3 regions of the Rhodoplanes sp. P11 genome follow, and region 1 is predicted to be linked to each of the others. Evidence: predicted binding sites of a transcription regulator. Region 1 holds the regulator's gene; each other region holds the start of a gene.
The links. The regulator PhoB, encoded in region 1, activates phosphate uptake and scavenging genes when phosphate is short. The targets are predictions, from matches to a motif close to TGTCATNNANCTGTCAT.
Positions count from the first base shown of each region.

Region 2: the regulator PhoB is predicted to act here: its motif matches at 2,315-2,331, upstream of ACFQUV_RS24965 (esterase-like activity of phytase family protein).
Region 3: the regulator PhoB is predicted to act here: its motif matches at 2,930-2,946, upstream of ACFQUV_RS06610 (DUF47 domain-containing protein).

Region 1 is NZ_CAXWGY010000016.1:594,142-599,822, forward strand. Features, by position in the region: gene pstC (phosphate ABC transporter permease subunit PstC) at 1-641, shown strand, start outside; gene pstA (phosphate ABC transporter permease PstA) at 646-1,485, shown strand; gene pstB (phosphate ABC transporter ATP-binding protein PstB) at 1,482-2,315, shown strand; gene phoU (phosphate signaling complex protein PhoU) at 2,392-3,105, shown strand; gene phoB (phosphate regulon transcriptional regulator PhoB) at 3,164-3,865, shown strand; gene ACFQUV_RS14470 (hypothetical protein) at 3,959-4,576, shown strand; gene ACFQUV_RS14475 (hypothetical protein) at 4,732-4,965, shown strand; gene ACFQUV_RS14480 (TolC family protein) at 4,962-5,681, shown strand, end outside.
Region 2 is NZ_CAXWGY010000022.1:38,839-44,519, reverse strand. Features, by position in the region: gene ACFQUV_RS24970 (Xaa-Pro peptidase family protein) at 1-830, shown strand, start outside; gene ACFQUV_RS24965 (esterase-like activity of phytase family protein) at 887-2,245, opposite strand; gene ACFQUV_RS24960 (GNAT family N-acetyltransferase) at 2,349-3,128, shown strand; gene ACFQUV_RS24955 (SLC13 family permease) at 3,143-4,924, shown strand; gene ACFQUV_RS24950 (HAD family hydrolase) at 5,052-5,681, shown strand, end outside.
Region 3 is NZ_CAXWGY010000001.1:1,488,373-1,494,053, reverse strand. Features, by position in the region: gene waaC (lipopolysaccharide heptosyltransferase I) at 45-1,010, opposite strand; gene galE (UDP-glucose 4-epimerase GalE) at 1,166-2,152, shown strand; gene ACFQUV_RS06615 (heme-binding protein) at 2,272-2,814, shown strand; gene ACFQUV_RS06610 (DUF47 domain-containing protein) at 3,082-3,729, shown strand; gene ACFQUV_RS06605 (inorganic phosphate transporter) at 3,740-4,744, shown strand; gene ACFQUV_RS06600 (NUDIX hydrolase) at 4,755-5,222, shown strand; gene ACFQUV_RS06595 (hypothetical protein) at 5,398-5,681, shown strand, end outside.

The DNA.
Region 1 (5,681 bases):
GCCCGATGTGGCTGCGCCGGCCGATCGGCATCGCCATCGAGCTGCTCGCCGGCATCCCCAGCATCATCTACGGCATCTGGGGCCTGTTCGTGTTCGCGCCCTTCTTGCAGCACACGTTGCAGCCGGCGCTGATCGACCTGTTCGGCCCGGTGCCGATCCTCTCGACCCTGTTCGCCGGGCCGCCCTACGGCATCGGCGTGCTGACCGCCGGGCTCATCCTCGCCATCATGGTGCTGCCCTTCGTCACCTCGATCTCGCGCGACGTGTTCGAGGCGGTGCCGCCGGTGCTCAAGGAGGCGGCCTACGGCCTCGGCTGCACCACCTGGGAGGTGTTCCGCCACGTGGTCATTCCGTTCGCCCGAGTCGGCGTCACCGGCGGCGTCATGCTGGGCCTCGGCCGCGCCCTCGGCGAGACCATGGCGGTGACCTTCGTGATCGGCAACGCGCACCGCATCTCCGGCTCGCTGCTCGCTCCCGGCACCACCATCTCGGCCACCATCGCCAACGAGTTCACCGAGGCGCTGGGCGACCTCTACACCTCGTCGCTGGTCGCGCTCGGCCTCATTCTCTTCGTCATCACCTTCGTGGTGCTGGCCATCGCGCGCTACATGCTGATGCGCATCGAACGGAAGATCGGGTGACGCCATGATGCTCTATCGACGTCGCCGCTTCGCCAACAGTGTGGTGATGACGCTGTCGGTCGTCGCCACCGTGATCGGTCTCGGCTGGCTGGTACTGGTGCTCGGCGCCCTGCTGTGGAACGGCTTCGGCAGCCTGTCGGTGGCGGTGTTCACCGAGATGACGCCGCCGCCCGGCAGCGCCGGCGGCCTGCTCAACCCGATCGTCGGCAGCCTGATGATGTCGGGCGTGGCGGTCGCCATCGGCACGCCGATCGGCATCCTGGCCGGCACCTACATGGCCGAGTATGGCCGCTACTCGATGCTGACCAGCGTGGTGCGCTTCATCAACGACATCCTGCTCAGCGCCCCCTCGATCGTGGTCGGCCTGTTCATCTACGAGGTGGTGGTACGGCCGCTCGGCCACTTCTCCGGCATCGCCGGCTCGCTGGCGCTCGCCGTGCTGGTGGTGCCGGTGGTGGTGCGCACCACCGAGGACATGCTGCTGACGGTGCCGAAGGAGCTGCGCGAGGCGGCCACCGCGCTCGGCCTGCCGCGCTCGCATGTCATCGCCAACGTGTCGTACCGGGCGGCGCGCGCCGGCATCGTCACCGGCATCCTGCTGGCGATCGCGCGGATCAGCGGCGAGACCGCGCCGCTGCTGTTCACGGCCCTGAACAATCAGTTCTTCTCGGCCGACATGACGCAGCCGCTGGCGAGCCTGCCGGTGGTGATCTTCCAGTTCGCCATGAGCCCCTATCCGGACTGGCAGAAGCTCGCCTGGGCCGGCGCCCTGATCATCACCTTCGCGGTGCTCGCGCTGTCGATCTCGGCGCGCGCCCTCTCGGCCACGAGGACCAATTCATGAGCTCCACCGGCCTGTCCCACGGATCGAACACGGTTCCGGCTCCGGTCGTCGCGGCGCGCGCCGCCCTGGCGGACGCCGACGAGAAGGTCGCCATCCGGAACGTCGATTTCTACTACGGCGACAACCGCGCCCTGAGGAGCATCTCGGTCTCGCTCTACGCCCGGCGCGTCACTGCGTTCATCGGCCCGTCCGGCTGCGGCAAGTCGACCCTGCTGCGCATCCTCAACCGCATCTACGACCTCTACCCGAACCAGCGGGCCGAGGGCGAGGTGCTGCTCGACGGCAACAACATCCTGGACGCCAAGCAGGACCTCAACCTGCTGCGAGCGCGCGTCGGGATGGTGTTCCAGAAGCCGACGCCGTTCCCGATGTCGATCTACGAGAACATCGCCTTCGGCATCCGACTCTACGAGCCGCTGCCGAAATCCGAGATGGACGGCCGCGTCGAGCAGGCGCTCAAGCGCGCCGCCCTGTGGAACGAGGTGAAGGACAAGCTTTCGGCCAACGGGCTCAGCCTCTCGGGCGGCCAGCAGCAGCGCCTGTGCATCGCCCGTACGGTCGCGGTGCAGCCGGAGGTGATCCTGCTCGATGAGCCCTGCTCGGCTCTCGACCCGATCTCGACCGCCAAGATCGAGGAGCTGATCGACGAGCTGAAGACCGACTACACGATCGCCATCGTGACCCACAACATGCAGCAGGCGGCCCGCGTCTCCGACTACACGGCGTTCATGTATCTCGGCGAGCTGGTCGAGTTCGACACCACCAGCAAGATGTTCACCTCGCCGGTCGACCCGCGGACCCAGGACTACATCACCGGACGGTTCGGCTGACCGCCGCTCCCACCGGCCCCGCCCCGACCCGGTTCCCGACACCGCGTCCCGGCCAAGATCAGGAAGGGTGACGTCCATGATGGACCACACGCACAAGGCGTTCGACAGCGACCTGCAAGAGCTCGGCCGCATGGTCGCCGAGATGGGCGGGCTCGCCGAGCAGCAGATCGTCGACGCCGTCGACGCGCTGTCGCGCCGCGACCTCACCGTGGCCCAGCGTGTCATCGCCGGCGACACCCGCATCGACGTCCTCCAGCGCGAGGTCGAGGCGCGGGCGATCCTCACCATCGCGCGCCGGCAGCCGATGGCGGTCGACCTGCGCGAGGTGGTCGGCTCGCTGCGGATCTCCAACGACCTCGAGCGGATCGGCGATCTCGCCAAGAACATCGCCAAGCGGGTGGTGGCGCTCGACAGCGAGTTCCTCACCCAGAAGGTGATGCGCGGCGTCGAGCACATGACCGAGCTGGTGCTGTCGCAGATCAAGGACGTGCTCGACGCCTATGCGCGCCGCGACCTCGCCAAGGCGATCGGCGTGTGGCGGGCCGACGAGGGCGTCGACGCCGTCAACAACTCGCTGTTCCGCGAGCTCCTGACCTACATGATGGAGGACCCGCGCAACATCGGCATCTGCATCCACCTCCTGTTCTGCGCCAAGAACATCGAGCGGATGGGCGACCACGCCACCAACATCGCCGAGACGGTCTACTACATGATCGAGGGCCGCGCCCTCGCCGACGAGCGGCCGAAGGGCGACACCACGTCCAGCACCGTGGTGCCGTTCGACGCCTGACCCCGTCACCGTCGCGCGCCTCGTCGCGACGGCGATCCCCCGAGAGGAACCACATCGGATGGCCGCACGAATCCTGATCGTCGAGGACGAGGAGCCGCTGACGCTGCTGCTGCGCTACAACCTCGAGGCCGAAGGCTATGCGGTCGACGCCGCCGGACGCGGCGACGACGCCGATCTCCGCCTCAAGGAGAACCCGCCCGATCTCGCCATCGTCGACTGGATGCTGCCGGGCCTGTCGGGCATCGAGCTGATCCGCCGGCTGCGCGGGCGCACCGAGACCCAGCAGCTCCCGGTCATCATGCTGACGGCGCGCGGCGAGGAGGGCGAGCGGGTGCGCGGCCTCGCCACCGGGGCCGACGACTACATCGTCAAGCCGTTCTCGGTGCCCGAGCTGATCGCCCGCATCCGGGCGCTGCTGCGCCGCACCAAGCCGGAGCGCGTCGCCTCGGTGCTCGTCGCCGGCGACATCGAGCTCAACCGCGAGAAGAAGCGGGTGTCGCGCGGCGGGCGCGACGTGCCGCTCGGACCGACCGAGTTCCGCCTGCTGGAATTCCTGATGGAGAATCCCGGCCGCGTGTTCTCGCGCGAGCAGCTTCTCGATCGGGTGTGGGGCCGCGACGTCTACATCGACGAGCGCACCGTCGACGTCCATGTCGGCCGCCTGCGCAAGGCGCTCAACCGGGGCCAGCGCTCCGACCCGATCCGCACCGTGCGCGGTGCCGGCTACGCGCTCAACGACCGCTACGGTGCGGACGCCTGATCGGCACGCTGTGCAATGCAGCGGGCTGTCGCCGGACAGGCGCGTCGACGTGAGAAACGGCAAGATCGCACCCGGCCCGGTGCTCAAGCACCTGTGCGTGTTGTCTCCACGCGACACCGCGCCGGGACCTCGCAGCAATCGACGCCGTTCGTCTTGCCTCCGGGGGCGCAATCCGTATATTCACTTAACATGATGCGACGCGCTTATCCCGGCTTCGTGCTCGTCACGTTGCTCGCCGTTGTCACGGCGGGCCTGGGATGGGCATTGTCGGCCCAGGAGCTGCCGACCGGCATCATCAGGACCGGCATGACCATCGGCGTCGCCGCCCATCATCATGTGAATACGACGTCGCATCATGCTCGGCACTCGCATGCCGGGCAGACGCTGTCCGATCGTGACGAGTCCGGCACGCATTCCGGAGATGCGCAGGAGCACGATAGCGAGGACGGCCTCCAGCGTTCCGCCTCGGCAGCGTTGTCGTGTCACGCGACAGCCGACGCAGCCGGCGGCTGCGACCCGGCGGCCCCGCACAGCACGCCGAACGGCCCCTGCTGCGGCGCCGCCACCTGTCATGCGACGCTCCCGCCCGTCGTTCCGGTCACGGCCATGATGCTGCTGACCGCTGCTGCCGATCCGTCACCGCCCGACCTCGGCTTCGAAAAGTCGCTCGCGGTGCGCCTCGATCGTCCGCCGAGATCGACCGACTGCTAGTCGCCGTCCGCCCCGTCGGGGCGACGCGACCATCGGCTCCGCTCTCCCTGTCCGTTCTCGGGTTGTCCGCCGGCTCCGGCGACGATGCGGCTCGCATCGTTGCCGGCGCGCCCCCGGATGTCCGGTGACCGGGACCGACATCGAGGTTGCTTTCCATGAAGATCGCCGTGCTGGCCGCACTGTCGGCCATCCTGTCCGCATGCTCGGTCCCTCCCCCGATGGCGGTGGGGCTCGATCCTGCCGATCCCGACGTGCCGGTGGCGCCGACACGCTATCGGTCGGTGACGGCCGGCACCGTCGACTACCGTCCGATCGACCCGAAGCCCTGGGCGGAGCAGAACCAGCAGGTCGCACCGAAGCCGAAGTCCGGAGCGGGAGGCCACCGATGACGCCGGCCGCTCGCATGGTCGGCCCCCGGCCGACGCCGCCGCGGCGGCTCGTCGCCCTCGTGCTCGCATCGAGCACCCTCGGCGGCTGCGTCTACTTCTCGCCCGACGGGGCCATGGGGCCGGTCGCCGGACGGGTCGGCCAGTCGATCGGCATGGAGGCCGTCAAGATCGACTCGCCGGCGGCGGCCGCCTACGCCCGCTCGCGTGTGGACGCCCTGCTGAGCCGGCCGCTGGATGCCGACCGCGCGGTCCAGATCGCGCTGCTCAACAATCGCGGCCTGCAAACCGCCTACAACGCACTCGGCGTCTCCGAGGCCGAGTTCGTGCAGGCGAGCCTGCCGCCGAACCCGGCGTTCGGCTTCAGCCGCACCACCACCGGCAGCGAGCTGGAGATCGAGCGCCGCGTGGTCGCCAACGTGCTGGCGCTGATCACCCTGCCGCTGCGCACCGAGATCGCCCGTTCGCAGTTCGAGGCCGATCGCCAGCGCGCCATCGAGGCGACCTTTCGGCTCGCCGCCGAGACGCGGCGGGCCTACTACCGGGCGGTCGCCGCCCGCGAGACGGTGACGTTCCTGGAGCAGGCGCGTCTGTCCGCCGATGCGGCCGCCGACCTGATGCGCAAGCTGGGCGGGACCGGCGAGGCCAAGAAGCTCGATCAGGCCCGTGCCGGCGCCTTCTATGCCGAGGTGTCAAATGCACTCGCCCAGGCGCGGCTG
Region 2 (5,681 bases), on a different contig from region 1:
ACGCCAAGCTCGGGCTCGACGAGGCCAACATGGTGTTCGTCAAGGCGCTGGCGCGCCACTTCCCGAAGCTCTCGATCGAGGACGGCGACACCCCGATGCTGGCCGCCCGCATGATCAAGCTGCCGGAGGAGATCGCGCTCTTGGAGGAGGCGACCGCCATCGCCGACGCCGTCACCGCCTCGGCCACCGCGGCGGTCGCCGACGGGGTGCGCGAATGCGAGGTGGCCGGCGAGGCGATGCGCACGCTGTTCCGGCTCGGCGGCGAGTACTCGCATGTGATGACGCCGTTCGTCGCCTCGGGCGAGCACATGGCGCCGCCCAATCGCATCTGCGGCGACAAGCTGATCCGCCACGGCGACATCGTGTTCATCGACATCGGCGCCGCCTTCGGGGGTTATTTCGGCGATGTCGCCCGCGCGGTGATCTGCGGCCGGCCGTCCGACGAGCAGCGCCGCATCTTCACCGCCGTGCACGCCGGGCTGATGGCCGGCATCGCCGAGATGCGGCCGGGACGCACCAACAAGGATTGCGCCGACGCGATCGTGCGCACCGCCGGACAGTATGGGCTCGATGGCCGCTTCCTGTCGCTGTTCATCGGCCACGGCGTCGGCATCGGGGCGAACGAGCCGCCCTATATCGGCGAGACGCTGCCCGGCGCGCCGACCTACGAGTTCCGACCCGGCATGGTGTTCGCGGTCGAGCCGCTGGTGTGGGTGCCGGGTGTGCGCGGCGGCGGCGGCGTGCGGCTGGAGGACATGGTGCTGGTCACCGAGGACGGCCCGCACGTGCTGTCGCGGGCGCCATACGACGAACGGCTGCTGCTGGGCTGAGCGGACCTCTCCCCGCGAGCGGGGAGAGGTGAGGAGGGCTCGTCGCCCTCGATGACTCACTTCGCCTTGAGAAGATCCTCGACGCGCAGCAGCACCAGCTCGTTGTCGTCGGCCTTGTTGGGCTCGCGGCTCGACGAGAACGGCAGGTTGTTGTCGTTGCCGACCACGATGTGGTGCTCGTCGACGCGGTCGACGTTCTCGATGGTGAAGAACGGGAACGCCAGCACGCCGGCGGTGAGCGGCTTGCGGGCCTTCTTGTCGGGGTCCTGGATCTTCATCAGGTCGATGTAGCCGATCTTGCGCACCGGCTTGCCCACCATGGCGTCCGTCATCTCGATCTTGTAGACGCGCTTGAACTGGGCCGGCTTGGCGAAGCAGGTCTCGGTCGCGGTGCCGGTGGCGCCGGGCGGACACGCCTTGTCGGCGGTGCCTTCGAGGTCGTCGCGCTCGATGACGAGGCCCGTGGTGGCGTCCAGCATGTTGAAGTCACCGATGGCGTGGCCGTTCTGCTCGAACGGATAGTACCAGAAGCGGCCGGTGAACTTCTCGGCGGCGACGTCGAACTCCAGGATGCGGGCGGCCTGCTTGCCGTCCAGGTTCTCGAACTCCTTCTTGTCGGCGTCCCACAGCGGGCCTTCGAGCAGCCCATAGAGGAACCGCCCGTCCTTCGAGGCCGCGAAGCCCTCGTAGCCCTTGGAGCGGCGCGCGTTGAAGCTGCCGGCCTGGTTCGGCACGCCCGGCGAGGCGACGGCGTAGTGGTCGGGCGAGCGCACCGGCTTGCCGTCCGCCGTGGTCTCGACCACGCCGAGCACCTTGCCGCTGCGGTCGACCTTGATCAGATAGGGGCCGAACTCCTCGCCGATCCAGATCACGTCGCCGATCGGCTGGATGCCCTCGGGATCGAAATCGGCGCCGGTGAGGTAGCGCGTCTCGGTGCCCTCGTGGGTGATCCGGAACGGCACCTTCTTGTCGGGGTCGCGCAGGAACACGGTCTCTAGCCGCTCGACCTTGCCGGTCGCCCAATCGATTTTGAAGCGATGGAAGAACAGCATGGCGTCCGGCGAATTGGCCTTGGAGCCGAAGCCGTTGTCGGTGAGCACCAGGAAGCTGCCGTCGGGCATGACCTTGATGCCCGACTGGCCCTGCACCGGCTGGCCCTCGAAGGGCAGCGCGAGGCCGGTCGGCCGGCCGTTGGACTTGCCCATCACGGTGCCCGCCGCGTCGACGCGCTTGCCGGTGGTGAACTTGCCGGACATCTTGAGGTCCGCCGGCGCATCGGCGGGCGCGTCCACGAAGGTCGCGGCCGGGAAGCTGGCGTGGCCGGCGAGCACCGCCGGGAATTCCTGCTGGGCGTGGGCCGGGGTGGCGAGAACGAGCGCCAGGGCGGCGGTCGCGAGGGCGAGATGGCGGGTCATGGGGTCTCCGCGTGGGTCCGTTGCACCCGCGCTTGTCGACCGCCACCACGACGCCGGCTTGACGCGGCGATGACACGACGATGACGGCGGCCTGGACGGCTCCTTGGATCACGGCACCACGGGGGCGTGCGAAATGTCCGAACGGGAAGGTCGGGGATTTCGCTTGCGCTCGATCTGGCCGGCCGGGCTACAAGCGACGGCATCCACGCCCTCACAGGTCATCATGAGTCAGCACGAGCCATCTCGCCTCACTCCGACATCCGATTCCGTCACCGTCGAGCATCTCGACCCGGCCGATCACGCCCGGGCGATCTCGCTCCGCCCTTATCCCCACCAGGCCACGTTCGTGGCGAGCAACGCGGAGTCCCTGGAGGATGCCGCCGATAATCCGGCCTGCGTTCCGCTGATCATCCGGGCCGCCGGCGAGCCCGTCGGCTTCGCCATGTACGCGCTGGACGAGGACGACGGGAACTATTGGATCTATCGCCTGATGATCGACGCCCGCGTCCAGGGCCGCGGCTACGGCCGTGCCGCCGTGATCCGGATCGTCGAGATGCTGTCACGCATTCCGGGCTGCGATCGCGTCGTGCTCGGCGTCAAGCCGGACTACGAGCGGGCCCGCCGGCTCTACGAGGGCGGTGGGATTCCGGCCGACCGGCGAGATCATCGATGGCGAGATCGTCATGACGCTGGCGTTCTGAGCCCGCGGGGGCCGCCGCCTCGCGGCCCCGTCGTCCCGGCGGTGCGCTGGTGCCGACCGCTGCCCCTGCGGTCACCGGGTCGGCGGGCCGCCGGCTGCCACCGGCTGCACCGCGGAACACCGCGGGACGGCGGGCGTTGCCACCCGACCCCATCGCCGCGCGCGCGCTCGCGCCTTCCTTGACAATGGACACCGGAATGACGCTCCCCCAGGGGCTCGCCTTCGCCATCGTCGGCACCATGATGATCCTGTTCGTCTGGGGCCGGCTGCGCTACGACGTCGTCGCCGCGCTCGCCCTCGTGGCCGCCGTCGTGTCCGGCATCGTGCCGGCCGACAAGGCGTTCTCGGGCTTCGGCGACGACGTGGTGATCATCGTGGCGAGCGCCCTCCTGGTGTCGGCCGCGATCGCCAAGTCGGGCGTCATGGAAGAGGTGGTGCGGCCGCTCGGGCCGTATCTGACGACGCCGCGCCGCCAGGTGTTCGCGCTCGTCTTCGCGGTGGTGGTGCTGTCAACCTTCATCAAGAATGTCGGCGCGCTGGCGATCCTCATGCCGGTCGCCTTCCAGCTCGCCAAGCGCACCGGCACGCCGCCGTCCTGGCTGCTGATGCCGCTCGCCTCCGGCTCGCTGATCGGCGGCCTGATCACCCTCGTCGGCACCTCGCCCAACGTCATCGTGGCGCGGGTGCGGGCCGACATCGTCGGCGAGCCGTTCCGCATGTTCGATTATGCGCCGGTGGGACTCGCGGTGGCGGCGGTCGGCCTCGCTTACCTGACCTTCGCGTACCGCCTGCTGCCGAAGGACCGCCAAGGCGGCTCGTCGCTCGATGCCGCCATCAACATCGAGAACTACGTGGTGGAGGCCGCGGTGCCGGAAGGCTCGCCGTTGGTCGGCAAGCGCGCCGCCGAGATCGGCACCCTGGACGAGGGCGTCAGCACCGTGACCACGGTGGTGCGCGATCAGGAGCGGCGCCACCGCGTCACCCCCGGGCTGCGCCTGAAGGCGGGTGACATTCTGCTGATCGAGGGCGAGCCCGACTCGCTCGAGCGTGCCGTCGTGCGCGCCGGCCTCCAGCTCTCCGGCCCGGCCGGGGAGGCGGCCGCCGAGGGCGACGCCGACGAGGTCGGCACCGTCGAGGCGGTGGTGACAGGCAGCTCGCCGCTCGTCGGCGAGACCCACGGCAGCGCCGGCCTGTGCGACCGCTTCGGCCTCGATCTCATCGCCATCAGCCGCTCCGGCGAGCGCATCACCGAGCGGCTGCGCAGCGTGCGGTTCCGGCCCGGCGACGTGGTGGTGATTCAGGGACGGCTCGACCGCGTGCCTGACGCCCTCAAGGAGCTCGGCCTGCTGCCGCTGGCCGAGCGCGAGCTGGAGCTCGGCCGCGGCCGGCGGCGCTGGATTCCCGTCGCGGTGCTGGCCCTCGCCATCGGCGCGATCGTCTCCGGGCTGCTGCCGATCGCGGTCGCGTTCTTCGCCGCCGCCGTGCTGCTGGTGCTCACCAAGGCGCTGGCGCTGCGCGAAGCCTACGAGGCGATCGAGTGGCCCATCGTGGTGCTGCTCGGCGCCCTGATCCCGGTCAGCGACGCGGTGCGCACCACCGGGGCCACCGACCTGATCGCCGGCTGGCTGTCGGTGGCGACCGCCGCGCTGCCGCCGACCGGGGCGCTCGCCCTGATCATGGTAGCCGCCATGGCGGTGACGCCGTTCCTCAACAACGCCGCCACCGTGCTGGTGATGGCGCCGATCGCCGCGAGCCTCGCCGGCACGCTCGGCCTTCGCCCCGATCCGTTCCTGATGGCGGTGGCCATCGGTGCCGCCTGCGACTTCCTCACGCCGTTCGGCCACCAGTCCAACACGCTGGTCATGGGGCCCGGCGGCTATCGCTTCGGCGACTACTGGCGGCTCGGCCTGCCGCTGTCGCTCCTGGTCGTCGTGGTGGCGGTGCCGGCCATCGCCGTGGTATGGCCGCTCTCCCGCTGAGTCGAGCCGGTCGCGTCGCGGCCGCGTGGCCGCTGCCACGAGACCGTCATGTCGGCACGGCATGCAGTTCGGCGCGCGGTGACCCGGCCGTTCCCGAGCCACCTCCGCGCCCGATTGGAGACCCTCGATGCGCCCGCGCCAGACCGCCTTCCTGTTCGATCTCGACGGCACCCTCGTGGACAGCGTCTATCAGCACGTTCTCGCCTGGCACGAGGCGCTGGAGGCCGAGAGCATCCCGCTGTCGGTGTGGCGCATCCATCGCAAGATCGGCATGAGCGGCGGGCTGTTCACCAACATGCTGCTGCGCGAGACCGGGCTGGAGCTCGACGCCGAGCGGGCCGAGCGGCTGCAACGCCTGCACGCCGAGAGCTACGGCCGGCGCTCCGCCGAGATCCGGCCGCTGCCCGGCGCTCGCGCGCTGCTCGACTATCTCACCGAGGCCGGCATCCCGTGGGCGATCGCCACCAGCGGCCGCATCGCCACCGCCAAGCGCACCCTCGACACGCTGGGCGTCGATCCCGACCGCGTCCCGGTGATCACCCGCGACCTGGTGAAGTACGCCAAGCCGGACCCCGACCTCTTCCTCGCCGCCGCCGACCGGCTCGGCGTCGCCATCGAGGACTCCTGCGTGGTGGGCGACAGCGTGTGGGACATGCTGGCGGCCCAGCGCGCCCGGGCGCTCGGCGTCGGCCTGCTGTCGGGCGGCTACGGCGAGGCGGAGCTGGAGCGCGCCGGCGCCTACCGGGTCTACGAGGAC
Region 3 (5,681 bases), on a different contig from region 1:
CAGCACGCCACCGCGGCGGCACGCCATTGCGGCGGCACGCCGCCTCAGCGGCCCGCCGGCAGCACTCGCGCTACGGCGGCCTCGACCTCGGCGACCGCGCAGCGGCCGCCGTCGCGGCCGAGCGTCACGATCGGCCCGGTTCCGGTCGGCCCGGTCAGCATCGGCTCGCTGCCGACGAAGATCGACACCAGCGGCACGCCGAGCGCCGCGGCGAGATGCAGGAGCCCGGTATCGACGCCGACCACCACGGTGGCACCGGCGATCAGCCGCGCCACCTCGTCGAGCGGCCGGCGGTCGGGCACCCGGGCGCCCGGCAATGCGGCGGCGAGCCGGCGCGCCCGCGCCGCCTCGGCCTCGGTGCCCCAGGGCAGCACCAGCTCGAGCCCGCGCGCCGCCAGCGACCGCCCCAGCGCCACCCAGTGGTCCTCGGGCCATTCCTTCTCGGGACGGGCGGTGGCGTGCAGCAGCACCGCATAAGGCGCCCCTGCCCCGCCGACCGGCGCCAGCGTGGCGCGGTCGAGCCCGTAGTCGATCGGTCCCTCCGGCGCATAGCCGAGCGCCCGGCCGGTCAGCAGACGGTTGCGGTCGACCGCATGCAGCTCGCGCCCCACCGCGTGGCGGACGTCGTAGCTCGCGCTCGCCAGCGCCTCGCGCACGCTGCGCCGATCGTAGCCGTGGCGGGGACCGCGGACGAGCCGGGTGATCACCGCGGTACGCACCAGGCCCTGGGTGTCGATCACGGTGTCGTAGGAGCGCGCCCGCAGCCGTGCCACGAAGCGGCCGATCTCGCGCCAGGTGGCGGCCCGCCCGAGCTGCCGCCGCCAGCGCCGCCAGGCCACCGGGATCACCTCGTCGACCCCGGGATGCAGGCGGGCGAGCGGCGCGAACGCCTCCTCGACCACCCACGCGAGGCGAACCGCCGGGCGGTGACGGCGCGCATCGGTGACAGCCGGCATGTTGTGCACCACGTCGCCGAGCGAGGAGGTCTTGATGAACAGGATGTCGACCATGAGGTGTGAAATCGCTGCGGCGGGGCGCGGTTTTCTAGTACAGGGGGGGACCGTTGTCACCCGCGCGCGAGACCGGCATAGGAAGCGGGTGGCCGGCCGGTGTGGGGCTGGACGAGTCCGAAGGCGGACAGGTCCGTCCCGGCCAGGAGGGGCGAATGAGTGTTCTCGTGACCGGCGGCGCCGGCTATATCGGCAGCCACATGGTGCTGGCGCTGCGCGACGCCGGCGAGCGCGTGGTGGTGCTCGACAATCTGTCGACCGGCTTCCGCTGGGCCGTGCCCGAGGACGTGCCCTTCGTGGCCGGCGACACCGGCGACCAGGCGCTGGTGTCGCGGCTGATCGCCGAGCACGACGTCGAGGCGATCATCCATTTCGCCGCCTCGCTGGTGGTGCCGGAATCGGTCAGCCGGCCGCTCGCCTATTACAAGAACAACACCGCCAACTCGCGCAGCATGATCGAATGCGCCGTCGAGGGCGGCGTCGAGCACTTCATCTTCTCCTCCACGGCCGCCGTCTACGGCAACCCGGCCCGCGTTCCGGTCGGCGAGGACGATGCGCCGGCGCCGATGTCGCCCTACGGCGCGTCCAAGCTGATGACCGAGACCATGCTGCGCGACGCCTCGGCGGCGCACGGGCTCGGCCATGTCATCCTGCGCTACTTCAACGTCGCCGGCGCCGATCCGGCGCTGCGCATCGGCCAATCGACGCGCGACGCCACCCATCTGATCAAGGTCGCGGTCGAGACGGCGCTCGGCCTGCGGCCCAAGATGGACGTGTACGGCACCGATTATCCGACCCGCGACGGCACCTGCGTACGCGACTACATCCACGTCACCGACCTGGTCGCGGCGCATGCCGACGCGCTGCGGCATCTGCGCGGCGGCGGCGCCTCGACGACGTTCAATTGCGGCTACGGCCGCGGCTTCTCGGTGCTGGAGGTGATCGAGACGGTGAAGCGGGTCGCAGGCGTCGACGTCCGCGTCGACACGGCACCGCGCCGCCCGGGCGACCCGGCCGAGATCGTCGCCTCGTCGGATCGCATCCGCGCCCGGCTCGGCTGGCAGCCGCGCCACGACGATCTCGACGAGATCGTCGCCCATGCGCTCGCCTGGCAGCGCAAGCTCTCGGCCCGCGGCGGCTGACGGAGTTCGGCGGAGCGGCACCGGGCCGCCCCTCCAGAGCTGATCGACCGGGTGGCCAGCGGCGATCGCGGCACCTAGGATGGAGGTCCTGCAACCAAGAACACGCCGGGAACGCCATCATGATCCGCCCACTCGCCCGCTCGCTGCTCGCTACCCTGCCGCTCGCTGCCCTGCTGATCGCCGCTCCGCCCGCGACCGACCCGGCCGCCGCCCAGCCGTCGCGCGATCAGGACGCGCTCGTCACCGTCCGCATGATGAGCCCGGAGACGGCGCTCGACCTCGCCCGCGCGGCGCTCGCCGAGTGCCGCCAGCGCGGCTACCAGGTCGCCGTCGCGGTGGTCGACCGCGCAGGCGTCGCCCAGGTGGTGCTGCGCGATCGGCTCGCCGGGCCGCACACGCCGGCGACGGCGACCGGCAAGGCGTGGACCGCGGTGTCGTTCCGCACCAGCACCAGCGACCTCGTGGCGGCGACCCCACCCGGATCGCCGCAGGCCGGCGTGCGCAGCGTCCCGGGCGTCATCATCCTGGGCGGCGGCGTGCCGGTCGAGGGCGGCGGCAGCATGGTGGGGGCGGTCGGCGTCTCCGGGGCGCCGAGCGGCGAGGCCGACGACGGCTGCGCCAAGGCCGGCATCGAGGCGGTCCGCGACCGGCTCGACTTTTGAGCCAAGGCGCGGCCTCGCAGCACTCCCAAGCAGGCGCGGTCACGCAACCAAAGGTTGCGATTAGATACCCAGTCATCACAGAGCCCCGCGCCCGGCGCCGCTCTGCCTCCCGGGCCGTCACAGCCTTGTCATATTTGGGCTGACTCCCACGCCGTTCGCGTCCATAGCTCACCCGCGAGGCCGACCGTCGTGGGTCGGCCCGACGACGCGCGCTCCGGACCGACCGCTCCCGCCGGCCGCCCGGGCCGCCCATCTACGAGGCTCCGAATGCTCGGCTGGTTTCAGGCGCTCATGCCCAAGGAAGAGCGCTTCTTCGATCTCTTCGTCCGACACGCCGAGACCGTGGTGGCCGGCGCCGAGGCGCTGCGCGGGCTGCTCACCGAGGGCGGCGACCGCATCCCCCACTACGTGCGGCTGATCGTCGAGCGCGAGACCGAGGCCGACGACATCACCCGCGGGGTGCTGCTGGCGGTGCGGCGCAGCTTCATCACCCCGTTCGACCGCGGCGACATCCAGGGCCTGATCTCCTCCATGGACGACGCCATCGACCAGATGCACCAGACCGCCAAGGTGATCACCCTCTACGAGGTCGACCGCTTCGAGCCCGCCATGGTCGAGATGGGGACCATCATCCTGCAAGCCGCGGAGCTGACCCGGCGGGTGGTGCCGCTGCTGCGCACCATCGACAAGAACGTCGCGGCCATCAACACGCTCACCGAGGAGATCACCCGCATCGAGGAGCGGGCCGACCAGCTGCACGACCACGGCCGCAAGGCACTGTTCCAGGCCCACCGGCAATCCGACCCGATGGCCTTCATCGTCGGCATCGAGGTCTACAGCCATCTCGAGAAGGTGGTCGACCGCTTCGAGGACGTCGCCAACAAGATCAGCGACATCGTCGTCGAGCAGGTGTGAGGCCGCCGGGATGGACGCGACCCTCGCGCTGCCGCTGCTGATCGGCCTGATCGGCGTGGCGCTGCTGTTCGATTTCCTGAACGGCCTGCACGACGCGGCGAACTCGATCGCCACCATCGTGTCGACCCGGGTGCTGCGGCCCCAATACGCCGTCGCCTGGGCGGCGTTCTTCAACTTCATCGCCTTCCTGTTCTTCGGCCTGCACGTCGCCCAGACCATCGGCACCGGCATCGTCGACGCCGGCGTGATCGATCCGCGCGTGGTGTTCGGGGCGCTGATGGGCGCCATCGCCTGGAACGTCATCACCTGGCTGTTCGGCATCCCGTCTTCGAGCTCGCACGCGCTCATCGGCGGCCTGCTCGGCGCCGCCATCACCAAGGCCGGAGCCGGCGTCGTGGTGTGGAGCGGCTTCGGCAAGACCGCCGCCGCCATCGTGCTGTCGCCGCTGGTCGGCTTCTCGCTGGCGCTGCTGCTGATGCTGATCGTGTCCTGGCTGCTCGTGCGCCAGACCCCGTTCTCGGTCGACAACGCCTTCCGCAGCCTGCAATTCGTCTCCGCCTCGCTGTACTCGCTCGGGCACGGCGGCAACGATGCCCAGAAGACCATGGGCATCATCGCGGTGCTGCTCTACTCGCAAGGCTACATGGAGGGCGGCTTTCACGTTCCGTTCTGGGTGGTGATCACCTGCCAGGCCGCCATGGGGCTCGGCACCCTGTTCGGCGGCTGGCGGATCGTCCACACCATGGGGTCGCGCATCACCCGGCTGACGCCGCTGCAAGGCTTCTGCGCCGAGACCGGCGGCGCCATCACGCTGTTCATGGCGACCGGGCTCGGCATCCCGGTCTCCACCACCCACACCATCACGGGCGCCATCGTCGGCGTCGGCGCCGCCCGCCGGGTGTCGTCGGTGCGGTGGCATATTGCCGGCAGCATCGTTATTGCATGGGTGGTCACCATGCCGGCGTCCGGCCTGATCGGCGCCGCCTTTTATCTCCTCTGCGGCCTGTTTCTGTAAGGTACCCGAATTGCCCACTCGACGCTCCTCCCCGGCCCCCAAGCGCTCGCTGCAATATGCGGCGGTGCCGTATCGCCGCAACGAGGACGGCGAGATCGAGGTGATGCTGGTGACGTCCCGCGAGACGCGGCGGTGGATCGTCCCCAAGGGCTGGCCGATTCGGGGCGCCAAGCCGCACCTCTCGGCCGCCCGCGAGGCGCTGGAGGAGGCGGGCGTCGTCGGCGAGACCGGGCCGGAACCGATCGGCTCCTACCGCTACGACAAGCGGCTCAAGAACGGCACCACGGCGCGCTGCCTGGTCGAGGTGTTTCCGCTCGCCGTCACCGGCCAGCGCAAGCGCTGGCGCGAAAAGGGGCAGCGGGAGATCCGCTGGTTTCCCCTGCCGGAGGCGGCCCGGGCCGTCGAGGAGACGGGCCTGCGCCGGCTGTTGCGCCAGTTCGACCAGCTGGTGCCGGACGACGAGCCCGACGAGGATTGACGGGCAGTGCTGCCGCCGATTGAGGCAGCGGCGCCACCTTTGCCGAGATGATTGCCCAATTGGGCCGCAGATCCGTCCCCGATCGGTGCCAGGGTCCGGCCACCGCCGGGCTGCCGCGGCTGCGCCGATCCGGCTGCGGTCGCGCTACGGTCTGGCGGGTGTGCGGAGTTTCGTGATGGTCCGACCCGTCCGGTCGGCCGGCCTCGCCGGCCTTCTCATGTTCGCGGCCGCGGTGCTGCCGCTCGCCGGCTCGCCGGTCCGCTCTGCGGCCGCGACGCCCGAATGCCTCGCCGCCCCCGACGGCACCGCGACCGCCGGGCGCCACTGGTTCTACCGGCTCGACCGCGCCACCAATCGCAAATGCTGGTATCTGCGCGACCGCGAGCCCGCGGCGCGCTCCACCGACACCACCGGGGCGCTGCCGGCCACCGGCACGGCGGCGGCCGACCCGCTCGTCCC